DNA from 3 places in the Cytobacillus sp. MT66 genome. Region 3 is predicted to be linked to each of the others. Evidence: riboswitches for the same ligand, from Rfam matches in the RefSeq annotation. Region 3 holds a riboswitch; each other region holds the start of a gene.
What was found. A riboswitch is a leader RNA that binds a small molecule or an ion and turns the genes downstream of it on or off. The one in region 3 is predicted to bind glycine.

Region 1 (8,096 bases), on a different contig from region 3:
CCGCTCAGCATGCGATACCTTCTGCAGCATGATGATTTGGAAGCAAGATCAAAAGTGCTAGAGTGGAATGTTTTTATGAACCAGCTGAAAAAAGAACTAAGAATGGCAGAATCCTTTCAAGTGCTATCAGGTGAAAGAATAACATTAAATAAAAGCGGACAGGTCATTTTGTATGAAAAAAATGGAACAAATATTAGAAGGAGAGTAGATGCCAAGGGGCATGAGATTGTCTTTCAGGCAGTTGACACTGTTCATTTTGAAAATATCAATAATGGTGTGAAGCTGACGGTGAGGGACGTGTATGACCAGCAGCTGACTGCTTCTTTGTATTCTTATGTCCAGCCGGAGGAAGCAAATGCTCCATAATCAAAAGGGCTTTACCTATCCGCTTACCTTTTGCATAATAATTATCGCTATTTTCGTTCTTTCCCTGCAGCTGGAACAATTTTTGACAGAGAAACAATTCTTTAAGGAATCGGAAAAACTTCTGCAGCAAGACTTCTATTTCCTAAGCTCGTTGAAGCAAGTAGAAGAGAAATTTAATATTGAGGAAGAGGAGCTCCCCACTGGAACGATTCAATATAAATACGGAGATGTATCATATAGTACAACAAAGCTTTCCGACACAGTTTTCAAAGTTAGCTTTACGCTGAAAATGGATCAATTCCCGCAGATAATAGGAACAGGTTATTACGACAAAGCGGAAGGGAAAATGACCAAATGGGCGGAAAAGAACTGAAGATTGTTTAAATCTTCCAAAGGATGGGCATACTGGAAGATGAAGAAAAATTCTAGGTGGCGTTCATGAAATCAAACGATTATATCAAATATATCACCCAAACCGTTGTCCAGTATATTGACCAGCCCAAGGATGAACGAAAAAAACAGCGATTGGAAAAAAAGCAAATGAAAGAGCCATTCTTAACCAAATGGTTCGGCGTCGTTCCATTTGCCCTTTACTCTACCATCCATTCCATTAATAAAACGAAAAGAAAAAAGTACAGAAAAACCGGCCATTGAGCCGGTTTTTCTTTTGCGCATAAAGCACCGGGGGACAGGCCCCCGATGCTTTACAGTATCACCGCGCTGGGGGACAGGCCCCCGATGCTTTACAGTATCACCGCGCTGGGGGACAGGCCCCCAGTGCTTTAAAGCTATGCAGTAATTGTGTTTTCTGTCAGGTAAAACAATCCGCCGTTAACAATAGATATATTAATTTTTGGCTCATAAAGCTCCTGCAAAGCGGTTTTCTCAATTTCATAGCTTTCGCCCTTTTCTTCCAAATCCTCATAAAAATGCTCCAATAAGTCGGAATCCTTTTTCCAGCGGGTTCGGGCCTCTTGTGCCCAAGTGTGATCCTCAGCGCTAATTTCATTTTTTAGGAAGTTTTCAACTCTGGCAATCCCGCTTTTCGGCATAATTAAGGGTGAAATGGTAAAAGAGAAATCAGGGATTTTTGGCGTCAGCTTTAACTTCTGCAGCTTATCGTGGAATTCATCCACCATCTGTCCATTAATTAATTGCAGTCCAATCGAACGAAACACATCTCGTTTTCTATCGCACTGGTAGGAAATCCTTAGGTTCAAGCCAAGCCATGGCCGAAGCGGCATTTGGTTTCCATGGTTCTGTCCGGTATCTTCATATAAACGAATATAGCCGGCAAGCTTTTTTGCCGATTGAAAAATCTGATGAAGGCGAGGAGAACCAAAATGAATGATTTCCCCTTTGATATTGTCAGGCGCAAGCTTTGGATTGGTAATGAGTGTCAGCTTCATCGGATTTGGCACTCCGCCAGTAGATTCTAAGTAATGCCAGTAAAAGGGCCGGTTCATCAGTTCTTTATCCAATTCAATACTTAATTGCACGGTTAAATAGCCTTGCTGATTTTCAACGATCTCACAACTATTGGCCAGAAAAAACCTTTCAAGAAAACGATGAATTTCCTGTTGCTGCATTCATTTCACCTTCTCTAATTTCCTCAGCAAATTGAATCATTGCTGTTAAATTATCCATTTTAATTTTCATTTCGCCTGCAGTTGATGATTGGCCGAAAATATCGGCGAGATGGTCCTCAATATTGCCAAAATCAAGCCTCGTAAGAATTTCATCCAAATCGCCGATGACCTTTTCAAAAAGATTTATTTTCTCATATAAAAGCTTTAATATATGCTCTTCAACCGTATTTTTCGTAGCGAAATTATAGATCATGACGTCCTTTTCCTGTCCAAGGCGATGGATACGGCCAATTCTTTGTTCAAGCCGCATCGGATTCCAGGGTAGGTCAAAATTAATAATATGATTGCAGAACTGAAGGTTAATCCCTTCACCGCCGGCTTCCGTAGCAATAAGAACCTGAACATTTTTCTGAAATAACTCTTTCATCCAATCTTTTTTCCCTCTTTTAAACCCGCCCCGAAATGGAACAGAGGAAATTCCATGCTGTTTTAAGTACCATTGCAGATACATTTGTGTGGCCCGGTATTCAGTAAAAATAATAACCTTATCATTGATTTGTTTGATTAGTTCCAGTGCTTTTTCAGCCTTTGAATTTTGCTTTACGGCTTCAACCTTGGATACCAAAAATTGAATTTGTTCCTTGAACTGTTCCGATGGTTCTTCTTTGCGCTCAAGCATATTTTTCAGTGTAAAATAAACGGCCTCCCTGCTGCTGCATGCTTCACGCTGCAGAGTCATCACGGAGAATTGGCTTGTATTAATCGAGCCCCATTCACCATCACTGCGAAGATTGGATACAGCTTCGTATAGTTCCCTTTCTTCTTTGGAAAACTCAATAGGGCATGTTTCGACCTTTCTTTTTGTCCACTCGATCCCTGTATCAGCTCGGCGGTTGCGGATCATTACCTTATTTACAAGCGTCTTTAAATGTTCATCATCATCTAAAGACCGGGAATCTTTTTTATATTTCTCATAAAAAGCTGATTCTGTTCCTAAATGGCCAGGTTTTAATAAAGAAACAAGGTTAAAGATCTCGCTTACCCTGTTCTGAATCGGGGTTGCAGTCAATAGGAGACAGAATTTCTTTTTTAAATTTTGTACAAACTCGTAGTTTTTGGTTTTGTTATTTTTTAGTTTATGAGCCTCATCAATTATGACCAAATCATAATCCTGCTTATAAATGATTTCCCTATGCGGTTCCCGCTTGGCAGTATCAATCGAAGATACGACAACGTCACAGCTTTCCCACACATAGCTTTTTCTTTGGGTAACAGCCGGGATAAAGAACTTGGAATTTAATTCGATTGCCCATTGTGTAACAAGTGATGCAGGCACTAAAATTAATACCTTTTTTACAAGCCCGCGAATCATATATTCCTTTAAAATCAAGCCTGCTTCAATCGTTTTGCCAAGACCAACCTCATCGGCAAGGATGGCTTTTCCATTCATATTTTCTACGACCTGCTTGGCCACTTCAAGCTGATGCGGCAAAGGTGTCAAGCCGGACAGGTGCTTTGGAGCCTGCAGTCCCTCAAATTCAGGAATGGTTGTATGGGTTTCAACCTCTACTGCTAATTTAAACAGCTCCCAGGGGGCCCATGGCCCGTCATCGCTAATTCTTGTGAGAAACTCCTCCTGCCAGGAAGAATCGAAATTTATTTGCACCGTCATAAGAACAGCCCCTTTAAATGTGTAACTGGTTGCAAAAATTTAAGGTTATATTTAACGTTTTTTTATAGTAGATTAACCATTGCCGAAATACATTTATAATGGTAGGATAATTGTAGCTTTGAAAGTTTTGAAATTTGCCAATACCGTTTTATTTGAAATGTGTACTGTTTATATTTTCACCTTGGTTTAACAACGGATCTAAAGCAATTCGCAATATGAATAATTGGAGCAATTTTAACGTCATTTTTGTTTAGTATGAACCAACTTGGAAAAATTTATAAATGCGGATGATAATAAGGGGAGAGACTGCATATGTGGCGCCGAAGGAGCAAGCAAACTTAAGGTTTGTGAATCTCTCAGGCAAAAGAACCCTTATTGGACGTAGCTCTGGAGAGTGCCCGCTATTGGGCCACCCACGGGGAAAGCCGTTTACGGTTAAACTTTCAGGTGCAAGGACAGAGATCTTCTCAATTCATGAGGGGGTTCTCTGTCCTTTTTTGTTTGATTCAGCATTATAAAGGTGAATTTCAAAACTTTTATTCAGGAATAAAAAGGGGGACGAGTAAATGTCACAGTTAAAACGCACACCATTATTTGATGTTTATAAGGAATATGGCGCAAAGACAATTGACTTCGGAGGCTGGGATCTGCCTGTACAGTTTTCAAGCATTAAAGAAGAACATGAAGCCGTACGTACTAGAGCGGGATTGTTCGATGTATCCCATATGGGAGAAATTGAAGTGAAAGGTCCAGACAGCCTTTCCTACCTGCAAAAGATGATGACAAATGACATCTCAAAATTAAAGGTTTCAGGTGCCCAGTATACAGCAATGTGCTATGAAAATGGCGGGACTGTTGACGATTTGCTTGTCTATCAATTAGCTGAGAATCATTATTTGCTGGTTGTTAATGCATCCAATATCGAAAAAGACTATAAGTGGCTTGAAGACCATTTAGAAGGCGATGTTGAAATCAAAAATCTTTCTGATGAAACTGCACAGGTTGCCCTTCAAGGACCATTGGCTGAAAAGGTGCTTCAAAAACTTGCAGGTGATACGAACCTTGCAGAAATCGGATTTTTTAAATTTCAGCAGGATGTTGATCTGAATGGCAAAAAGGCTCTTGTTTCCCGAACAGGCTATACAGGTGAAGATGGCTTCGAAGTATACTGTGATGCGAATGATGTCGTTTCCATTTGGAAGGATATATTAGAAGCGGGACAGGACGAAGGTGTGATTCCAGCAGGCTTAGGAGCACGTGATACCTTGCGCTTTGAAGCAAATCTTGTCCTTTATGGCCAGGAGCTTTCACCGGAAATATCACCGCTTGAAGCAGGTATTGGATTTGCTGTTAAAGTGAAAAAAGAGGCAGATTTTATTGGAAAAGAAGCCCTTTTACAGCAAAAAGAAAATGGCCCTGCAAGAAAACTTGTTGGCATTGAAATGATTGACCGCGGAATTCCGCGCCATGGCTATCCGGTTTATAAAGGAGAAGAGCTGATAGGTGAAGTGACAACAGGCACCCAGTCGCCAACTTTAAAGAAAAATATCGGTTTAGCCCTGTTAAAATCAGATTACACAGAGCTTGGAACAGAAGTTGAAGTAGAGGTCCGCGGCAAACGGCTTAAAGCAGTTACAGCAGCAACGCCTTTTTATAAAAGATCTAAGTAAGAGGGGGACAAAAACTCATGAAACATCGCTATTTACCGATGACAGAAGCAGATACAAAAGAAATGCTTGCCACAATCGGTGTCAATTCAATCGATGAACTATTCAGTGATATTCCTGAAAGCGTCAGATTCAAAGGGGAATATAACATCAAGCCTGCAGCAACAGAGACAGCCCTGTTAAAAGAGCTTACTCAAATGGCGCAAAAAAACGCTGATCTAAGAAGCAATACTTCCTTCTTAGGCGCTGGTGTTTACGATCACTACATGCCAGTGATTGTTGACCATGTTTTATCCCGTTCTGAATTTTATACAGCCTATACACCATACCAGCCAGAAATTTCCCAAGGGGAGCTTCAGGCAATCTTTGAATTCCAGACAATGATTTGTGAATTAACCGGTATGGATGTAGCTAACTCTTCCATGTATGATGGCGGAACTGCTTTGGCTGAAGCTGCTATGCTAAGTGCAGGGCAAACACGCCGGAAAAAGATTCTTTTATCCAGTGCTGTCCACCCTGAGTCCAAGGAAGTTGTAAAAACATATGCAAAAGGACAGTACATTGAGGTTGTTGAAGTTCCTCATAAGGATGGGGTAACTGATATTGATGCCCTTAAGGATTTAATTGGCGACGATATTGCTGCAGTTATTGTTCAATATCCAAACTTCTTTGGAAGAATTGAACCATTAAAGGAATTAGAAGAAATCATCCATGCACATAAATCTATGTTTGTGGTTTCCAGCAATCCGCTATCACTTGGTGCATTGACTCCTCCTGGAAAATTTGGGGCTGACATCGTTGTCGGCGATGCGCAAGTTTTTGGTATTCCAACAGCATTCGGCGGCCCGCACTGCGGTTATTTTGCTGTAACTAACAAGCTTTTAAGAAAAGTTCCTGGACGTCTTGTCGGACAAACGGTTGATGAAGAAGGACGCCGCGGATTTGTATTGACATTGCAAGCGCGTGAACAGCATATCCGCCGCGATAAAGCGACATCCAACATCTGTTCAAACCAAGCACTTAATGCATTAGCTGCATCTGTAGCCATGACAGCTCTTGGCAAAAAAGGCGTGAAGGAAATGGCAGCAAGCAATATTCAAAAGGCCAATTATGCAAAGAATCAATTCAAGCAAAACGGCTTTGAAATTGCTTTCGAAGGTCCATCCTTTAACGAATTCGTTGTTAAACTAAATGCGCCTGTTAAGGAAGTTAATCAACAGCTTCTTAATAAAGGCATCATTGGCGGCTATGACTTAGGACGCGATTTTTCAGATTTGCAGAACCATATGCTTGTAGCTGTAACAGAGCTAAGAACAAAAGAAGAAATCGATACATTTGTTAAAGAAATGGGGGAGTACCATGCATAAGGACGATCAGGCACTCATTTTTGAAATAAGCAAACCTGGACGCATCGGTTATAGCCTCCCGGAAATGGATGTTCCGGAAACGGATCTTAATGAACTGATCCCAGCAGGATATTTACGGGAAGAGGACGCAGACCTTCCTGAAGTAGCTGAACTTGATATTATGCGTCATTATACAGCTCTTTCCAACAGAAACCATGGTGTGGATTCAGGCTTCTATCCATTAGGTTCCTGTACAATGAAATACAATCCAAAAATTAATGAGAATGTGGCAAGATTCCCTGGATTTGCCCATGTGCACCCATTACAGGATGAAAGCTCTGTCCAAGGGGCAATGGAGCTTCTATATGATCTTCAAGAGCATTTGAAGGAAATCACTGGTATGGATCAGGTGACACTTCAGCCGGCTGCAGGGGCACACGGCGAATGGACAGGATTAATGATGATTCGCGCTTACCATGAAGCAAACGGCGACCTTAAGCGTACAAAAGTCATCGTTCCAGACTCTGCTCACGGTACAAATCCTGCTTCAGCATCTGTTGCTGGATTTGAAACAATTACGGTTAAATCGAATGAAAAAGGTCTAGTAGACTTGGAAGATTTAAGACGTGTAGTGGGCGAAGACACTGCTGCCCTTATGCTGACAAATCCAAACACGCTTGGTCTTTTTGAAGAAGAGATTCTAGAAATGACAGAGATTATTCATGGTGCAGGCGGAAAGGTTTACTATGATGGAGCAAACCTAAATGCCGTTATGTCTAAAGCTCGTCCTGGAGATATGGGATTTGACGTCGTTCACCTCAATCTTCATAAAACCTTCACTGGACCGCACGGCGGAGGCGGACCTGGTTCTGGACCAGTTGGCGTAAAATCTGATCTAGTGCCGTTCCTGCCAAAACCAGTGTTGACTAAGCAAGGCGACAGCTATGTATTTGATTATGATCGTCCGCAATCAATCGGCCGTGTGAAGCCTTATTATGGAAACTTCGGCATCAATGTCCGTGCGTATACGTATATCCGCTCAATGGGTCCTGATGGCTTGAAGGCTGTTACAGAATATGCTGTATTAAATGCAAACTACATGATGAGAAGACTGCAGGATGCCTACGATCTTCCATTTGACAGACATTGTAAGCACGAGTTCGTATTAAGCGGAAAACGCCAAAAGAAACTTGGTGTGCGTACGCTCGATATTGCAAAGCGCCTGTTAGACTTTGGCTACCATCCGCCAACCATCTACTTCCCGCTTAATGTGGAAGAGTGTATCATGATCGAACCTACTGAAACAGAATCAAAAGAAACACTGGATGCATTCTGCGATGCCATGCTGCAAATTGCTAAAGAAGCAGAAGAAAATCCAGAAATCGTTCAAGAAGCTCCACACAACACAGTAATCAAACGTCTTGACGAAACTCTGGCAGCACGCAAGCCAGTCCTG
Region 2 (8,096 bases), on a different contig from region 3:
ATTTTAAATTGACTTTTGAACTTCCCCTCATTCCAAACCACCTGAGTAGGAGGTTCAAAGGGAAGGGCTTTCAGTGATTGCGAATTTGAAACGGCAAAAAGTATGGCTGAACCGACATAAACAGCATCAGCACCAAGCGCCAGCATTTTCAAAAAATGTCCGGGAATTAACAGCCCCCCTGAAGCGATTAAGCTGACTTGATCTTTCATACCTCGTTTATCAAGGTGTTCAACTGCTCGGGGAATGGCATGTAAGGTTGGGATGCCCATATCATCGGAAAGAATTGGCGGGGTACCATGAGTAGCTGCCTGCCCCCCATCGATAGCGATATAATCAATTCCCATTTCAAGGACATGGTCAATATCTTCTTCAATTTTTCCGCCTGCCCCGATTTTTACACCGATCGGTACACCGCCCGTTAAATCTCGGAGCTGAACAACCAGTTCACGCAATTCCTTAAGAGTCTGGTTTTCGAAAAAATTATCATAAATCACAGCTGTTTCATTTTCTTTCAGACCCATAACTTCACGAGCGCGGCCGGTGAGATTTTCAGGAGAAATTCTTCCTCCAATTCCAAACAAAGCTCCTTGCCCCAGCTTAACCTCAATCATATTTGCCCGCCTAAACAATTCCTCTTCCTTTGACCATTCCGTCTTGGAAAATTGTAAAATATATTTACCTGCTATATTCAGCTCTTCCTGCATCACGCCGCCCTCTCCCGAGTTAATAGCCGTCCCCGCAAGGCTAGCAGCCTGGGCCAGGGCCAGCCTCGCTTCTTCACTGAGTGCGATTCCATAGGCCATCCCGCTAATCATGATGGGGATTTCGATCTCCATAGGCTTTTTGGCTTTTGGCCCTATCGTTACGGAAATATCCACTTCTTCCTCGCTATCTACTGGAAATGGACTTGTCTGCGCAGGGATAAAAGTAATGGGATCCAAATGCGGCCATTTTCGTCCGGAGCCAAGCGGCCGATGCAGTACGTCACCTGTTTCCGAGCGCAGGCTGTTTTCCAACAAATCTGCTACCCCAATATGCCGTATCCCCGGGAGCAGCTCAGAAATATTTTCATCATAGGAATCTGACATCGCTATTTTTCCATATTTCCTTACCATTAGCTTTGCAATTAGACGCCAGCCCAAAAGGATAGCAAAGAACAGAACAAACATAATTGTTACCAATATAAAAGTCATATAATAAAAGAAGATTTCCATATTTTCCTCTGCTCCAATATAGGGATCATATCCTCATTGTTGCCAAAAATTTACTTTAATACCAAAAAGGGAATAAAATTGTTCTACGCCTGCAAACTAATTATGAAAAATAATTCGGAAGGTGCTGCTATTGAAGATCTTGCAGGATATCGCTCATCGCCCTTGGCCCCTGCCATCAAGCCTCTGGAACATGCAGCAAAAATGGAGAAATCTATTATTTTGCCATTGGCCAATTTCTCCAGACATACTTAGACCGTTTATTCCTTCGTCATTGCAGCTTGACACTTTTAATCAATGGGCTTGGATCGGAATCATTGTGTTTAAAATGGAAGGAATCTATTTGCGGGGAATGCCAATCATATCTGTTGTTCCTGGGTTTGCCGAAATTAATGTGCGGACATATGTTCAATATAATGGAAAGCCAGGGATTTTCTTTTTATCGCTTGATGTAGGAGACTGGGCATCATTACATATCGCCAAAAGATGGTATCACCTGCCCTATCAGGCTTCAGACGTCATCTTCCGAACGGAAAGTCCATTGCATTATTGCCAAAGCAAGCGAAGAAGGGAACAGTCCATTCCAGCTGAGTTTAAAGTGAAATATGCACCTAATTCAGATATATTTATTCCGAAGCAAGGAACCATTGATCACTTTCTTACTGAGCGCTACTGTCTTTACAGCACAGATCTGCAAGGGAATCTCTATAGCGGGGAAATACATCATCAAGCCTGGCCGCTCCAGCATGCGGAGGCAGAAATAAGCAGCAGCACACTTTTATCCCCTTTTGGGATTAGCATTACTGATGTATTGCCCCTTTTCCATTTCTCCAAAGGTGTCAATACACTATTCTGGAATATTAAGAAACTTTCAACTTAACCATATTTTTTTGGACAAGAAAAAACCCCTTACCAAACGGCAAGGGGACATCTGTTATCCATTTATAGCTCTGGCATTTCCAAAGCGAGGAGTCCTCTTTTTTTTGGTTATGTCATGTTTTTCATCAAGCCGTTTCTCAATCATTTCCAGCTGATCACGATCTCTCAGAAGCTCTTCTTTATTCTGTTTAATTAAGTCAGTTAATGTTAATCTTTTTCTTTTCATTGTTAGCTCTCCCTTGTTGTCAATTCTGATAAGTTTTATTCAAACACAATTGTCTTATTTCCATGGACAAGAACACGGTCATCCACATGCCAGGACACTGCTTCTGCAAGAACACTTCTTTCCACATGTCTGCCGGCAACTTTTAAATCTTCAGCCGTATAGCGGTGGTTGACGCGCAAAACATCCTGCTGAATAATTGGGCCTTCATCAAGGTCATTTGTTACATAGTGAGCGGTCGCTCCAATTAGCTTTACCCCCCGGTTAAATGCTCTTACATATGGGTTGGCGCCAACAAAGGCAGGTAAAAAGGAATGGTGAATATTGATAATCCGATTCTCATATTGGGCAATAAAACTAGGCGACAGTATTTGCATATACCTTGCCAAAACAATAAAGTCGACCTTCCCATCCATTAACTCTATTGCCCTCTGTTCAGCCTCTTCCTTCGTATCATGGGTTAATGGAATATGATAATACGGGAGTCCGTAGCTTTCAACCTCATCCGAAAGATTGGGATGATTACTGATTACCATTGGAATATCGACCGGAAGCTCCTTGGATTTCCATCTCCATATCAGCTCAAGAAGGCAATGATCCATTTTTGAAACAAGAATGGCCATTCTTTTTCTCTTTTTCGTACTGCTTAATTTCCAATCCATCGAATAAATCTCTGCAATTTCATGCAGATCCTGTTCAAGCTGGTCATATGATTGATCGAAATCCTCAAGGAAAAATTCAATTCTCAAAAAGAATCTGCCTGCAAACGGATCGGTTGTATGCTGATCAAAATGAACAATGTTTGCTTTATGTTCTACTAAAAAGTTTGAAATAATGGATATCAATCCAGCCTTTTCAGGACAGGAAATTAGTAATACAGCTCTATTTTTTTTATCATTTAATACCATACACATACCACCATTCTTCGAAATATTCATGAATAGCGTTCCCATCAGCAGCCGCAAGAATGCCTTCTGCTGTCATCTGCATGCGGCCTTTGGAAATAATAAATTGAAAAGCAGCAGATACGGCAACGTTTCTCCAATAAAAAAAAGGACAGAAAAGGATAATAATTATTACCCTTTCTCTGTCCTTTTACCTGAGAGTTTAAACCCACCTAAATGGGTCCCCGTTGGTGTCGTATCAGATACGATCTCTCCAGAGACGCGTCCTGTTGTGGTTCCTCTACCTGAGAGATTTGTTCCATGGGTCTTTTCAGGAACTTGCTCCTTCGGTGGCTACTGTTTTGCACTCTCCCACAACCGTCAACCGCCCATATTGAATTTTCATTAAATTTAGAATACTAGTTAATCGGCAAAATGTCAACCTAAAAACCAAAGTTTGTGTTAAAATTCACAAATTGTTCATTATTCAGGGGGCTTTCTAATCGATTATATTAATGTTGTAGTGTTTAAGCCATATATTTATTTGCACCAGATGGGCAATTAACTGAGGACCTGTCATGAGCTGGCCAAACCATGGCACTTTGAAGGATGACCCGTCAGAATCCAGTATCTCTTCTGCCTTTTGTTTTGAAACCAGTTCAAGAATGGGGTTGCTTTTATCGTTTAGAACATTTTTTAGCATCTTCTTTACGGCAATTAAATATTCGGGGTTATGTGTTTTTGGATATGGACTTTTCTTGCGGTATAAAACATCATGCGGTAATATGCCTTCCATGGCTTTGCGCAGTACTCCTTTTTCGCGTCCATTGAGCATTTTCATCTCCCATGGAATATTCCACACATATTCAACCAGTCGATGATCTGCAAATGGAACACGAACTTCTAAGCTTGCTCCCATACTCATTCGGTCCTTTCGCTCCAGCAATGTGGACATGAACCAGATCATATTTAAATAAAACATTTCCCGACGGCGTTTTTCTAAAGTCCCTTCCCCTATTAAATGCGGTACCTCAGCTAATGTATCCATGTACCGCCCGCTGACATATCCTTTTAAATCAAGCTTTTTCTGCCAATGCGGCAAAAGCAGCTGATTTCTTTCTTCTTCAGACTTCATCCAAGGGAAAGAATTTGCTTGCAGGAGTTCTTTCCGGTAAAACCAGGGGTATCCGCCGAAAATTTCATCTGCACATTCCCCAGATAAAGCTACTGTATAGTTTTGTTTAATTTGCTCAGAAAACCATAATAATGACGAATCAACATCAGCCATCCCCGGTAAATCCCGCGCCTTAACGGCATCCTCCAAGCGTACCGCGAGAAGAGCATTATCCATATACTCAAAGTGATGCTGCACCTGTAAAAATTCAGCAACCTTTTTAATCCACGGCCCATCTGCATCAGGCTGGAATAAGCTAGTTTTAAAAAATACATCATTTTGCTTGTAATCAATGGAATACGTATGCAGGATCTCTTTTCCTTTTTCCTTGAAGTCATTGGCAGCAATGGCACTAATGGCGCTTGAGTCTATGCCCCCTGAAAGAAACGTGCACACAGGAACATCTGCCGCTGTCTGTCTAATGACAGCATCTTTTACGAGGTATTTTACCTGTTCAATGGTCTCTTCAAGTGTATACAGGTGTGTTTTACTTTCAACATTCCAGTACCTTCTGATTTTCAATCCATTTCGGTCATACCTCAATATATGTGCCGGACGCAGCTCCTTAAGCCCTCTAAAAACACCGTGGCCTGGTGTCCGGGAAGGTCCCAGCCCAAAGACTTCCTGCAGCCCTTCCCGATCAATTTCGGCCAATACATCTGGATGTTCCAAGATCGCCTTAATTTCCGAACCAAACAAGAGCGATGACCCATGCTCCTTGAAAAATAATGGTTTGACACCAAGGCGGTCTCTAGCCATAAAAAGACTTTCATGCTGATGATTCCATATGGCAAAGGCAAAAATCCCATTTAAGTGTTCCACACACTTCTCATCCCATTCGATAAAGGATTTTAATAAAACCTCTGTATCTGAATGAGATTGAAATGAATGTCCTTTGCTTGCTAATTCCAGGCGTATTTCTTCTGTATTATATAACTCGCCATTATATACAATGGTATAGACTTGCCCATCCGTCGACCTTGTCATTGGCTGGGCACCTCCAGCGGGGTCGACAACAATTAGTCTCGTATGCCCCAGCAGAGCATGCCGGGCACTAAATACATTTGCTGCATCTGGACCCCGCTTTGCCAGCGTTTGCGCCATCCTTTTAACCACAGGTACTTGCTGATGTAAATCTTGATGCCAGTCAATCCAGCCTGTAATACCGCACACGTAACATCACTCTTTCATTGGGAATTTTCCTCTGGCTTTAAGAGTCTAATATTTTAATAAAGGGTCATATACTGTTCCCTTTCCCATGGATGTACTTGGGTTCTGAAGACATCCCACTCAATTTCTTTCGCCTCAACAAAGCGATTTAGGATGTGTCCTCCTAATGCTTTTGTGATGACCTCATCGGTCTTTAAGTTTTCTATGGCATGAGCTAATGTGGACGGCAGGTCGTAAATACCATTTTCAAGCCGTTCTTTTTTTGCCATTTCGTAAATATTTCGATCAATTGGCTCTGGAGGGGTTAACTTATTTTTGATTCCGTCTAAACCTGCAGCAAGCTGAACAGCCATTGCTAAATAGGGATTCGCTGACGGATCGACACTTCGCACTTCAATCCTGGTGCTTAAGCCTCTAGATGCGGGGATTCGGATAAGCGGACTTCTATTGCTGGCAGACCATGCAATATAACAGGGTGCCTCATAGCCCGGAACTAAACGTTTGTAGGAATTTACTGTTGGATTTGTTATTGCGGTAAAATTAGGGACATGTGCTAGGATTCCCGCCATAAAATATCTTGCTGTATCGCTGAGCTGCAAATCACTGTTTTGATCAAAAAAGGCATTTTCTCCGCCTTTGAACAAGGACAAGTTACAATGCATGCCTGAGCCGTTTACGCCAAATAACGGCTTAGCCATAAAGGTTGCGTGCAGTCCATGCTTGCGGGCAATGGTTTTTACAACAAGCTTAAATGTTTGAATATCATCACACGCTTTCAAAACATTTTGATATTTAAAGTCAATTTCGTGCTGTCCTGGAGCAACCTCGTGATGTGACGCTTCAATATCAAAGCCCATTTCTTCAAGTTCTAGTACAATATCCCGGCGGCAATTTTCGCCAAGATCAGTGGGGGCTAAATCAAAATACCCGCCATTATCATTTAATTCCAGAGTCGGCTGGCCGCTTTCATTCAGCTTAAAAAGGAAAAACTCTGGTTCTGGCCCAACATTAAAGTCAGTAAATCCCAGATCATTCATTTCTTTTAGCACCCTTTTTAGGTTATTGCGCGGATCTCCTTCAAACGGTGACCCATCAGGATGATGGATATCGCAAATAAGACGGGCAACCTTCCCCTTTTCAGCCGTCCAGGGGAAAATGACAAATGTATCTAAGTCAGGAAACAAATACATATCCGATTCATCGATACGGACAAATCCCTCGATGGAGGAGCCATCGAACATCATTTTATTATTCAGTGCCTTTTCCAGCTGGCTCACTGGGATTTCAACATTTTTAATAGCTCCAAAAAGGTCAGTAAATTGCAGGCGGATAAACCGTACATTATGCTCCTTTACTAATTCAAAGATACTCTCTCTCGTATAAGACTTTTTCATAATAACTCCCCCTAATCATTTTTTGTTTAAGATAAAATCCCCATTACATATATAAGCTGCTTCGCCTCTTTTCCAAACACGGTTGTTTTTATCCCATGTTACCGTCAAATCTCCCCCTGGAAGATGAACAGTGATAGGAGCATGTTTGTCAATCAGGTTATTTAACGTTGAAGCCACCACGGCAGCACATGCTCCCGACCCGCAAGCCATGGTAATTCCTGAGCCTCTTTCCCACACACGGTATTCAATTTCCCGGCGGTTTTTCACATGAACGATTCCGACATTAACCCTATCCGGAAATAAATCAGCGTGTTCAATTACTGGGCCAATTTTCTCTAAAGGCACCCCTTTAATGTCATCTGTGAACAGGATGGCGTGCGGGTTGCCCATTGAAACACAAGTCAGATGATAGCTTTCACCTCCTATCGTTAAGGCCTCATTGATGGATGTGGAACTAGGATCACCCAGCATCGGGATTTCCCCCTTTAAAAGCTTTGGCTCTCCCATATCAACGGTCACAAACCGGACCTCACGCGTCCCATTTCCCTCAACCATAACGGTTGCGTTACCTGCCAGTGTTTCAATGTCAAAGGCAGATAAATCAGTGTACATATGATCAGATAAATATTTAGCGACACAGCGTAAACCATTGCCGCAAGTTTTTCCTTCTGACCCATCCGCATTAAAGATTCTCATTTTAAAATCAGCTGACTTAGAGGGACAAATGAGAATAATCCCATCCGAACCAATCCCGAAATTTTTATCTGAGATTTGCTTAGAAAGCTCCGAGAAGTCAATGTCCTCCATCGGTTCTTCTAATAAGTTGAAGAAAATATAGTTATTGCCTAGACCTTGCATTTTTGTGAATTGCATCTTATTCATCTCCATTTAAAAAATAAAGTCTGTTCTGCTGAGTCTAGCTTTCACCTCCTCCATAATCTGCTTTTCCTCTTCGATCCCATCAGCCTCAAAGGTAACGGAAAATCGGACATAGCGTCCTGTCTCATCCCATGGCACAGTAGATATCAAATGTTCCAGGATTAAGAATTGGCTGAATTCCTCTGCTGAGGTAAAGCCTGGGCCGTCTTTGACACCAATTGGGGCCTTTGTATATAAGAAGAAAGATCCTTTCGGTTTTACTGCATCAAAGCCGCATTCCGA
Region 3 (8,096 bases):
TACCAAAAATTAAAGCTGGTGTAACTTATCAATTAGATTTGCAAGGTGCTCAAAAGGATAGCGAAGGAAAGCCTATTAACAGCTCTTATGTAGCACCATCCATGTCCGGATTAGTCGTTGGTGAAGATTTAAAAGAAGCTGATTCATTTGGTAACACTGCAAATGTAGATAAAGTAGCCAATCCTGATAACCTAAGCTATTCTGAATCAATGAGAACACTCTTTATTGGTGAAGATAGTGGGGCACACACAAATAACTACGTTTGGGCTTATAATGTTGATACGAAAGAATTAGATCGTGTCTTATCTGTTCCAGCAGGTGCAGAAGCAACTGGATTATTTGCTGCTGATGATCGCAATGGATTCTCATACATTTTTAGTAATTTCCAGCATCCTGGTGATGAAGTAGAAGGTAAGTCAATTACAGCTGTTAATAAGGATGAATTACTAAAAGCAGTTGACGAACAGATTGGTATTAATAAAACAGGCGGTATTGGTTATATTTCTGGACTGCCTTCTTTAACAAACATGCCTGAAAAAAAACCTATTAATAATGAAAAACCAAATAAAGAACCAAAACCAGGAAAAAAAGTCTATTGGGACGGATTATTAATGAAGAAGGGTCAAATCGGCCGCATTAAAATTGAAAAGCCTATCAATCTTTGGGAACGTGATGAAAATGGCAAACTTACTTTTGTCCGCACGTTAAAACCAGGTGAAACCTATCGTGTCTATTCTAAGGATGATCTGCATTCGGGTCAATTTGGCGTGGGCGGAAGCCGCAACATCACCGATATAAAAGGACATGTCAAATATGAAACTCCATCCAAACAAAAGCTTGAACAGCTGAATAATTAAGACAATAAGAGTAGCCCTGTAAGTAACATTACAGGGCTTTTTCTTAAGCCTGAAATAGGTGCAGTCAATCAAAATGAAATTCCCAATTTTAATGTATGAAATCCTCATTTGAAACAAAAAATAAAAATGCAATTTTAGTACTTAAAGGTAGCCAGTTTGACCGAAGAGTAAAGAATTGTATTTTTGAGGAATCTAATTTAAAGGAGGCAGCTTTCATGAGGACACTGCAAAGAATTGCCTTAACATTGGTGATCATTGGGGCAATTAATTGGGGATTAATCGGATTCTTTAATTTTGATTTAGTAGCAGCTTTATTTGGCGGACAAGACGCCTTTTTATCAAGAGTCATCTACAGTCTTGTTGGGCTAAGCGGTTTAGTCTGTTTGACCCTATTATTTAAGCAATGGGAAGAGACGGATTCTAGAGCAGAAGTTAATAATAGGCAAGACTATGGCAAACTTAATTATGGTACTGAATTTGGCGAGGAAAATGAAATAGCTGATTTCAAAAAAAGAGAAGACGAATAAAAAGAAATAAGAAGCTAACAACCATATAAGTTGGAAGCTTCTTTTCATTTTTGCGCAGTTTATTATTAGTTCTTTGTTAAGTCTCTGTGCTCCTGTAATAAATGAAAGGCAGATTGAACCATCCATTTTATACCGATTTTAATGGCTTCTTCATCGACCATAAATTCAGGGTGGTGCAAGCCGTGGATGATTCCTTTTTCTTCATTTCCTGAGCCTAGCCATACATAGCATCCCGGTACTTTCTTTTGGTAGTAGGAAAAGTCATCTCCGCCCATCGTTGAATCCGAGAGAATCGTATTTTCCTCTCCCACAATGGATACAGCTGCAGAGCGAACGATTTCTGTGATTCTTGCATCATTGACAACGGCTGGAATTAAAAATTGATAATCAATTTCAACCTCTCCGCCGAACCCTGTTACTGTATTGGTAACCATCTTTTTGAATACCTGGTAGATTTTTTGTCTGACTTCTTCATTAGAAGTTCTGACGGTTCCTTTCAAAATTGCCTTATCAGGGATGACGTTATTGGTGGCTCCTGCTTGGAAGGAGCCGATGCTGACAACGGCAGATTCCTTGGCAGATACGGTGCGGCTCACAATTGTTTGGAGCTGGCTGACAACGGCACTGCCGATCATAATTGGATCAATTGTGTTTTCCGGCAAAGCAGCATGTCCGCCTTTTCCCTTTATGGTAAGGATAAAATCATCACAGCTGGCCATGAAGGATCCCTCTTTTATCCCCATTGTTCCCGTAGGAATATCAGGCGAGTTATGCAGACCGATAATTGATTGGACTCCTTCTAATAACCCCTGTTCAATCATAGAAACGGCTCCGCCTTCAGTTTCTTCTGCCGGTTGGAATAAAAGGCGGACATTCCCAGGCAGCCTATCACTTAGTTCTTGTAAGATGATTCCTGCTCCTAAAGTAATCGTTGTGTGGACATCATGGCCGCACATATGACTGACCCCATCTATTTTAGAACGGAATGGGAGGGTAGATGCTTCTTGAATTGGCAGTGCATCTATATCAGCCCGTAAAGCAATCGTTGGTCCCTGTCCTTTTCCAGTTACTTCACCAGCGGTTCCTGTTATTAAATTGGCTGGGATTTGAGCAATTCCAAATTCTTTTAACCAGCCATTTATGCGTTTGGTTGTTTCAAATTCCTGACTGCTAAGCTCGGGATTCATATGAAGCTCTCTGCGGATTTCTATTAGCTTTGGAAACAGCAGATCTATTTTTTCATCAAGTATTGCGGCAAGTTCTTTATTAAATACATTATTCATAGCGGATCTTCTCCTATTTTAAATGTCCTAAAAATTCTTTTGTTCTTTCATGCTGGGGTGCTTCGAAGATTGTTTTGGGTGGCCCTTGCTCAATAATAAAGCCTCCATCCATAAAGATAACGCGATCGGCCACTTCTTTGGCAAACCCCATTTCGTGTGTAACAATGACCATGGTCATTCCTTCCTTAGCTAGTTGTTTCATAACATTGAGTACTTCTCCAACCAATTCAGGGTCAAGAGCAGAGGTAGGCTCATCGAACAGCATAATTTTTGGCTCCATAGCTAACGCCCTGGCAATCGCCACCCGCTGCTTTTGTCCGCCGGATAAACGGTTAGGATACTCGTGCGCCTTTTCTTCCAGTCCTACTTTTTTTAGAAGCTCCAGACCTTTTTTCTTTGCCTGATCTTTAGTCATTTTTTTCAATAAAACAGGTGCTTCGTTAATATTTTCCAACACAGTCATATGGGGGAATAAATTAAATTGCTGAAAAACCATGCCGATTTCTTGGCGAAGTTTATTTAATGAAGATTCTTTTGACTCTACTATTCTACCATTAATCGTGATTGTACCGAGATCAGCTGTTTCTAAATGATTCATGCAGCGCAGAAACGTGCTTTTACCTGAGCCGCTGGGTCCAATAATAACTACGACTTCACCAGGAGCAACATCTAAATCTATGCCCTTTAAAACTTCTAAATTATTAAATTTCTTTACGATATTTTTACATGAAATCATTCGTAAGCACCAACTTTTTTCTCAATTTTCCCTACAATATAAGACATAATAGTCGTTAAGAATAAGTAGATTAAACCAACCAATAGAAAAACTTCCATATATAAATACGTGCTGCTGATGATTTGTTGACCTGTCCGAAGCAAATCATATAAAGCAATGGTTGATACGAGGGAGGACTCTTTTATTAAAGCTATAAATTCATTTCCTAGAGGCGGCAGCATTCGGCGGAACGCCTGAGGAATGATGACACGTCTCATGGCTTGGCTTGAACTTAATCCAAGTGATCTGGCTGCTTCCATTTGTCCTTTATCAATGGACTGTATCGCTCCCCTTGCAATTTCCGCAATATAAGCAGCAGCATTAAGTGATAATGCAATGCAGGCTGATACAAACGGCGGCAACGTTAGGGAACTGAATACAGATGGAATAGCAAAGTGAATTACAAATAATTGCAGTAATAGGGGAGTGCCGCGAATGACCCAAATATAAAAGCGGCTCAGCTGTGATAGAAGGGGGTTCGATGAAACCCGGCCAAGTCCGACAAAGATTCCTATGATACTTCCAAAAATCACACTAATTACGGCGATTTCAATTGTGACTAATGCCCCTTGTAAAAGGTAAGGCAAATAGGTTGCCGTAAAGGACAAAAATTCGCTCATTGTTTAAACCTCTCCTTTTAAAAGTAAAAACGGATAAATCGGATCAACGATTTATCCTATATCTGTCTGTATTATTGTTTTGTAATATCTGAACCAAACCATTTTTGGCTGATGTCACTTAATGTTCCATTACTTTCAAGCGTTTCGACAGCCTCTTGCAAGGATTCCCTAAGCTCGGTATCACCTTTTCGAACGGCAATTCCCATAGGCTGAACATTGAATGCCTCGCCTGCTACTTCAAATACCCCGGGTTTTGTCGTCATATAATATCGGCCAATCATTTCGCCAACAACTCCAGCATCTACACGCCCAAGTCCCATGTCATTAAATACATCTGTAGTCAAATCATATTTTTTTACTTCTTTAATCCCGTCAATGGATTTTACTGCTGTTTCACCGGTTGAGCCCAATTGGACACCCACATTTTTTCCTTTTAAGTCATCAATTGTTTTAATATTTAAAGGATTGCCGGCTTTAACAGTTAACACTTGTCCAACGCCAAAGTATTCCACGAAATCGACTTTTTTCTTTCTTTCATCCGTTACATTCATGGAAGAGAGAATGATGTCAAAACGTTTCGCATCTAAGCCGGGAATAATTCCATCCCATGCGGATGGGACGAATTTGACTTTCACCCCAAGTTCCTTTGAAAGTGCATTAGCAAAATCAATATCAAAACCGACTAACTCATTTTTTTCATTACGGTATTCCATTGGCGGAAGTGTATCATCTAAACCAATGGTAATTTCACCTTTTTCTTTAATTTCAGCAAGTGTATTACTGGCAGATGAATTTTTTTTCTGTGTGTTTTTCGATGTGTCAGGCAGGTTAGGCTGTGTGCCGCAAGCCGCAACCATTAAAGCAAGTGCAGCAATAAATAGTAATGATAATGCTTTTTTCAAGGCTGAATCCCCCTAATATAGCTTTAGTGCTTTATTTATTTAGCATAGTAAAGTATTTTGATATAACTATTCTATTAAAATAATAATGGAAAAGCAAGATGATTTTATGAAAGTTAGCATTTTTAAAATATTGGAAAATAATAAATGGGGACGATGTGGGGGATATGTAAAACAGCGTATTAAAAAAGCTGCACTAAAGTAAATCATGCAGCTTTATTCATTCTTTTGATGTTTTAGATACAAAGACCAAACTGGAGTGCAACTGCAGGTATCTAGTTCCCTTGTAATTTATTAATCTTTCTAGCCGGCAAGCACCAGCCAAACCGATGTGAAGCAACACGTAAGATTAAGATCATAACAAAAATAGCATATAATAGATAGCTATCCTCTGCCCATCCCATACCGATGATAAATCCAGCAATTATTCCCCAAAAAATATATATATCCTTGCGAAATACCATTGGTTTCTGGTTAGCCAATACATCGCGAATAATGCCTCCTCCTGCTCCGGTAATTGCAGCAGAAAACATAGTAGCCAGTAGTGGCAGATTCATCATATGTGCTTGCAGCCCGCCTTGAACAGAAAAGGCAGAGAGTCCGATAGCGTCAAAAAGATTCCATTCATTCAATCGATGAACGGCATCGTCTGGTAAAAGAAATACAATCGTAATGGTAATAAGCGCAATAATAAATAGAGTAGTCTGCTGCCATAATTGGCTAATTGGAATCCCAGTCAGCAGGTTCCTAATAGCCCCTCCGCCAAAGGCAGTAATTAATCCTAGAATATAAATACCGATGATATCATACTTTACTTTCATCGCAGTAATGGCTCCGCTTATCGCAAAGGCAATGGTCCCAATCACGTTCAATACATCCCAAACCATAATAAACCCTCCAATCAATAAGTCCATAACAAAGGACAGAGAAACCTGTATGTCTCCTCTGTCCTTGTACCTGAGAGTTTATAACCTATTGTTGGAAGGTCTACCCCTTGGGTGGCTTGAAGCGCTCTCCAGAGATGCGTCCCATTGTGGTCCTTTTGCCTGAGAGATTCATCTTTTTTAAAAGATTTTCCCCTTCGGCGCCGTCTATACACACGGTCTCTCCCACAGCAGTCTTTCGCAAGTATTTTTTTTGATATTTATACAGTAGAGGACGACTGCTTGGTTTGTCAATAACCAAATGACGAATACGGTATTTTCCCTAATTATGGACATATATATGTTGAGAAATGGCGCTTTTATCCTTAATAAGGCGGTGAAAACATCATGAATCAGCATATAGCACGTATAACACAGATTTTAAAGGTCCTCACAGAAGAATCTCCTGCCAGCAAAAACCCTATCGGATTTAGACTAACTCCCCTCCTGCTGGAGATGGACTGGACAGTCAAGCATATCAGCCATCTCCTTGAAAAAGAAGATCAGAATAAAGAAGATCTTAAACAATATCTTTCCATTCTATATCGAGATGATGAAGCGGCTGACCCTTTAATACGCAGCTGGGTTCGGGCAGCTAGGTGGATGGATAGCCCCCAACTGCAAGAAATAGTCAGAAGAAGGCAGCTTTATCAGTCTTTAAAGGAAGAGTTAACAAGTATGGTTCCGGACGTTCAGAGCATTTTTGGAAAGTATGAAACCCGATATATTATCCCTCCATTATTCAGGGGCAAGGAAAGGAATGATGCGTAAATATGTCATGGAACAATGAATCCAGAGTGGATATGAATGTGTATTCCCAAGGGGAAGTTGATAAATGGGCCTATAGCACCTGCAATATTTGTTCTATCGGCTGCGGATGCTATATAGCTGTTAAGAATAATAAAATTGTAGGGATTAAGGGAAATGCCGAACACCCTATTAATAGAGGAAGATTAGGCCCAAAAGGAGAAAATCAATGGTACGCGAATAACAGTCCAGATCGGCTGCTTACGCCATTAATCCGCAAAGACGGTACGCTTGAGCCAGCCTCATGGGAAGAGGCACTTAACGTGCTAGTTCAAAAAACAAAGGAGGCCTTAGAGCGCCACGGGGGGAATGGGGTGGCGATTTATTCCACCGGCCAGTCCACGATTGAAACCTATTACACGATTGCGAAGATCGGGAGAGCAGGAATCGGCTCTCATCTATTAGATGCCAATACTAGACTGTGTACGGCTACAACTGAATGGGCTCTTCTTCAGTCCTTCGGTGCTGATGGCGTTCCTGCTTCCATGGAAGATGTCGATTTGACCGATACGCTAATGCTCTTTGGACATAACCCAGCCGAAACTGGAACAGTCCTGTTTGAAAGAATCATGAAGCGAAAACGTGAGACCGGCTATCCGTTCATGATTGTTGTAGATGTAAGGAAAACTTTGACCGCAAAGGAGGCAGATTTATTTTTACAGTTAAATCCCGGTACCAATTTAGCTTTGTTAAATGGAATTATTCACCTTGTGATAAGAAATGGCTCTCTTGACCACGAATTTATGCAAAATTATACAATTCATTTTGATGAGGTGAAAAGATCAGTTGAGCTATGGACGCCTGAGCTTACTTCTCAGGTAACAGGGGTGCCGGTGGAACAGATCAAGAGGGCAGCTGAAGTGCTTGGAAGGACACCTTCTCTAGTATGTACCACTCTTCAAGGTGCCTACCAAAGTGTTGACGCTACAAGTTCGTGTGTGGCGATTAACAATTTGCATTTGATGAGAGGGCTTATAGGCAAACCGGGAAGCGGTCCCTTCCATATGGCTGGCCAGCCAAGTTCTTCTTCCAATCGAACGGTAGGAGGGGTAGGTACCTACCCAGGAAACCGGAACCCAGATAATCCTAAACATATTGAAGAAATCGCCCATTTGTGGAATGTGGAAGAGAAGCAGCTCGAAGTAGGGCCAGAGAAGGGCATTGAGGAAATTATTTATTTAATGGAGCAGGAAAAGATAGGGCTCTTTTGGAATATTAATACGAATCCCATGGTTTCCCTTCCTAATCGAAAGCGTGCAAAGAAGGCCTTTGAGAAAACCTTTGTAGTTGTACAGGATGCATTCTTGACCGAGACGACAGAAGTGGCCGATCTCGTGCTGCCTGTCGCTATTTGGGGAGAAAAAGAAGGGACAATGGAAAATACGGACAGGACGATTAATCTGTT

Region 1: linked by a shared signal. The riboswitch ahead of gcvT (glycine cleavage system aminomethyltransferase GcvT) and the one ahead of AC1Q59_RS14035 (trimeric intracellular cation channel family protein) in region 3 are both predicted to bind glycine.
Region 2: linked by a shared signal. The riboswitch ahead of purU (formyltetrahydrofolate deformylase) and the one ahead of AC1Q59_RS14035 (trimeric intracellular cation channel family protein) in region 3 are both predicted to bind glycine.

Annotation. Positions count from the first base shown of each region.
Region 1 covers NZ_JBXAFB010000005.1:106,300-114,395, forward strand. The annotation lists gene comGF (competence type IV pilus minor pilin ComGF) at 1-366, shown strand, start outside; gene comGG (competence type IV pilus minor pilin ComGG) at 356-739, shown strand; gene AC1Q59_RS10895 (YqzE family protein) at 805-1,020, shown strand; gene AC1Q59_RS10900 (YqhG family protein) at 1,155-1,955, opposite strand; gene AC1Q59_RS10905 (DEAD/DEAH box helicase) at 1,924-3,627, opposite strand; glycine riboswitch at 3,915-4,009, shown strand; glycine riboswitch at 4,013-4,088, shown strand; gene gcvT (glycine cleavage system aminomethyltransferase GcvT) at 4,194-5,297, shown strand; gene gcvPA (aminomethyl-transferring glycine dehydrogenase subunit GcvPA) at 5,315-6,661, shown strand; gene gcvPB (aminomethyl-transferring glycine dehydrogenase subunit GcvPB) at 6,654-8,096, shown strand, end outside.
Region 2 covers NZ_JBXAFB010000004.1:221,581-229,676, reverse strand. The annotation lists gene AC1Q59_RS09525 (FMN-binding glutamate synthase family protein) at 1-1,214, opposite strand, end outside; gene AC1Q59_RS09520 (YqjF family protein) at 1,345-2,091, shown strand; gene AC1Q59_RS09515 (FbpB family small basic protein) at 2,146-2,316, opposite strand; gene purU (formyltetrahydrofolate deformylase) at 2,352-3,221, opposite strand; glycine riboswitch at 3,398-3,478, opposite strand; glycine riboswitch at 3,481-3,582, opposite strand; partial or broken gene AC1Q59_RS09505 (hypothetical protein) at 3,552-3,620, shown strand; gene asnB (asparagine synthase (glutamine-hydrolyzing)) at 3,697-5,544, opposite strand; gene glnA (type I glutamate--ammonia ligase) at 5,598-6,935, opposite strand; gene dapF (diaminopimelate epimerase) at 6,951-7,808, opposite strand; gene AC1Q59_RS09485 (LL-diaminopimelate aminotransferase) at 7,824-8,096, opposite strand, start outside.
Region 3 covers NZ_JBXAFB010000007.1:47,796-55,891, forward strand. The annotation lists gene AC1Q59_RS14005 (PhoX family protein) at 1-857, shown strand, start outside; gene AC1Q59_RS14010 (DUF378 domain-containing protein) at 1,073-1,384, shown strand; gene AC1Q59_RS14015 (M20 metallopeptidase family protein) at 1,450-2,667, opposite strand; gene AC1Q59_RS14020 (amino acid ABC transporter ATP-binding protein) at 2,681-3,403, opposite strand; gene AC1Q59_RS14025 (amino acid ABC transporter permease) at 3,400-4,062, opposite strand; gene AC1Q59_RS14030 (transporter substrate-binding domain-containing protein) at 4,134-4,964, opposite strand; gene AC1Q59_RS14035 (trimeric intracellular cation channel family protein) at 5,237-5,848, opposite strand; glycine riboswitch at 5,897-5,985, opposite strand; glycine riboswitch at 5,986-6,083, opposite strand; gene AC1Q59_RS14040 (hypothetical protein) at 6,233-6,655, shown strand; gene AC1Q59_RS14045 (molybdopterin oxidoreductase family protein) at 6,658-8,096, shown strand, end outside.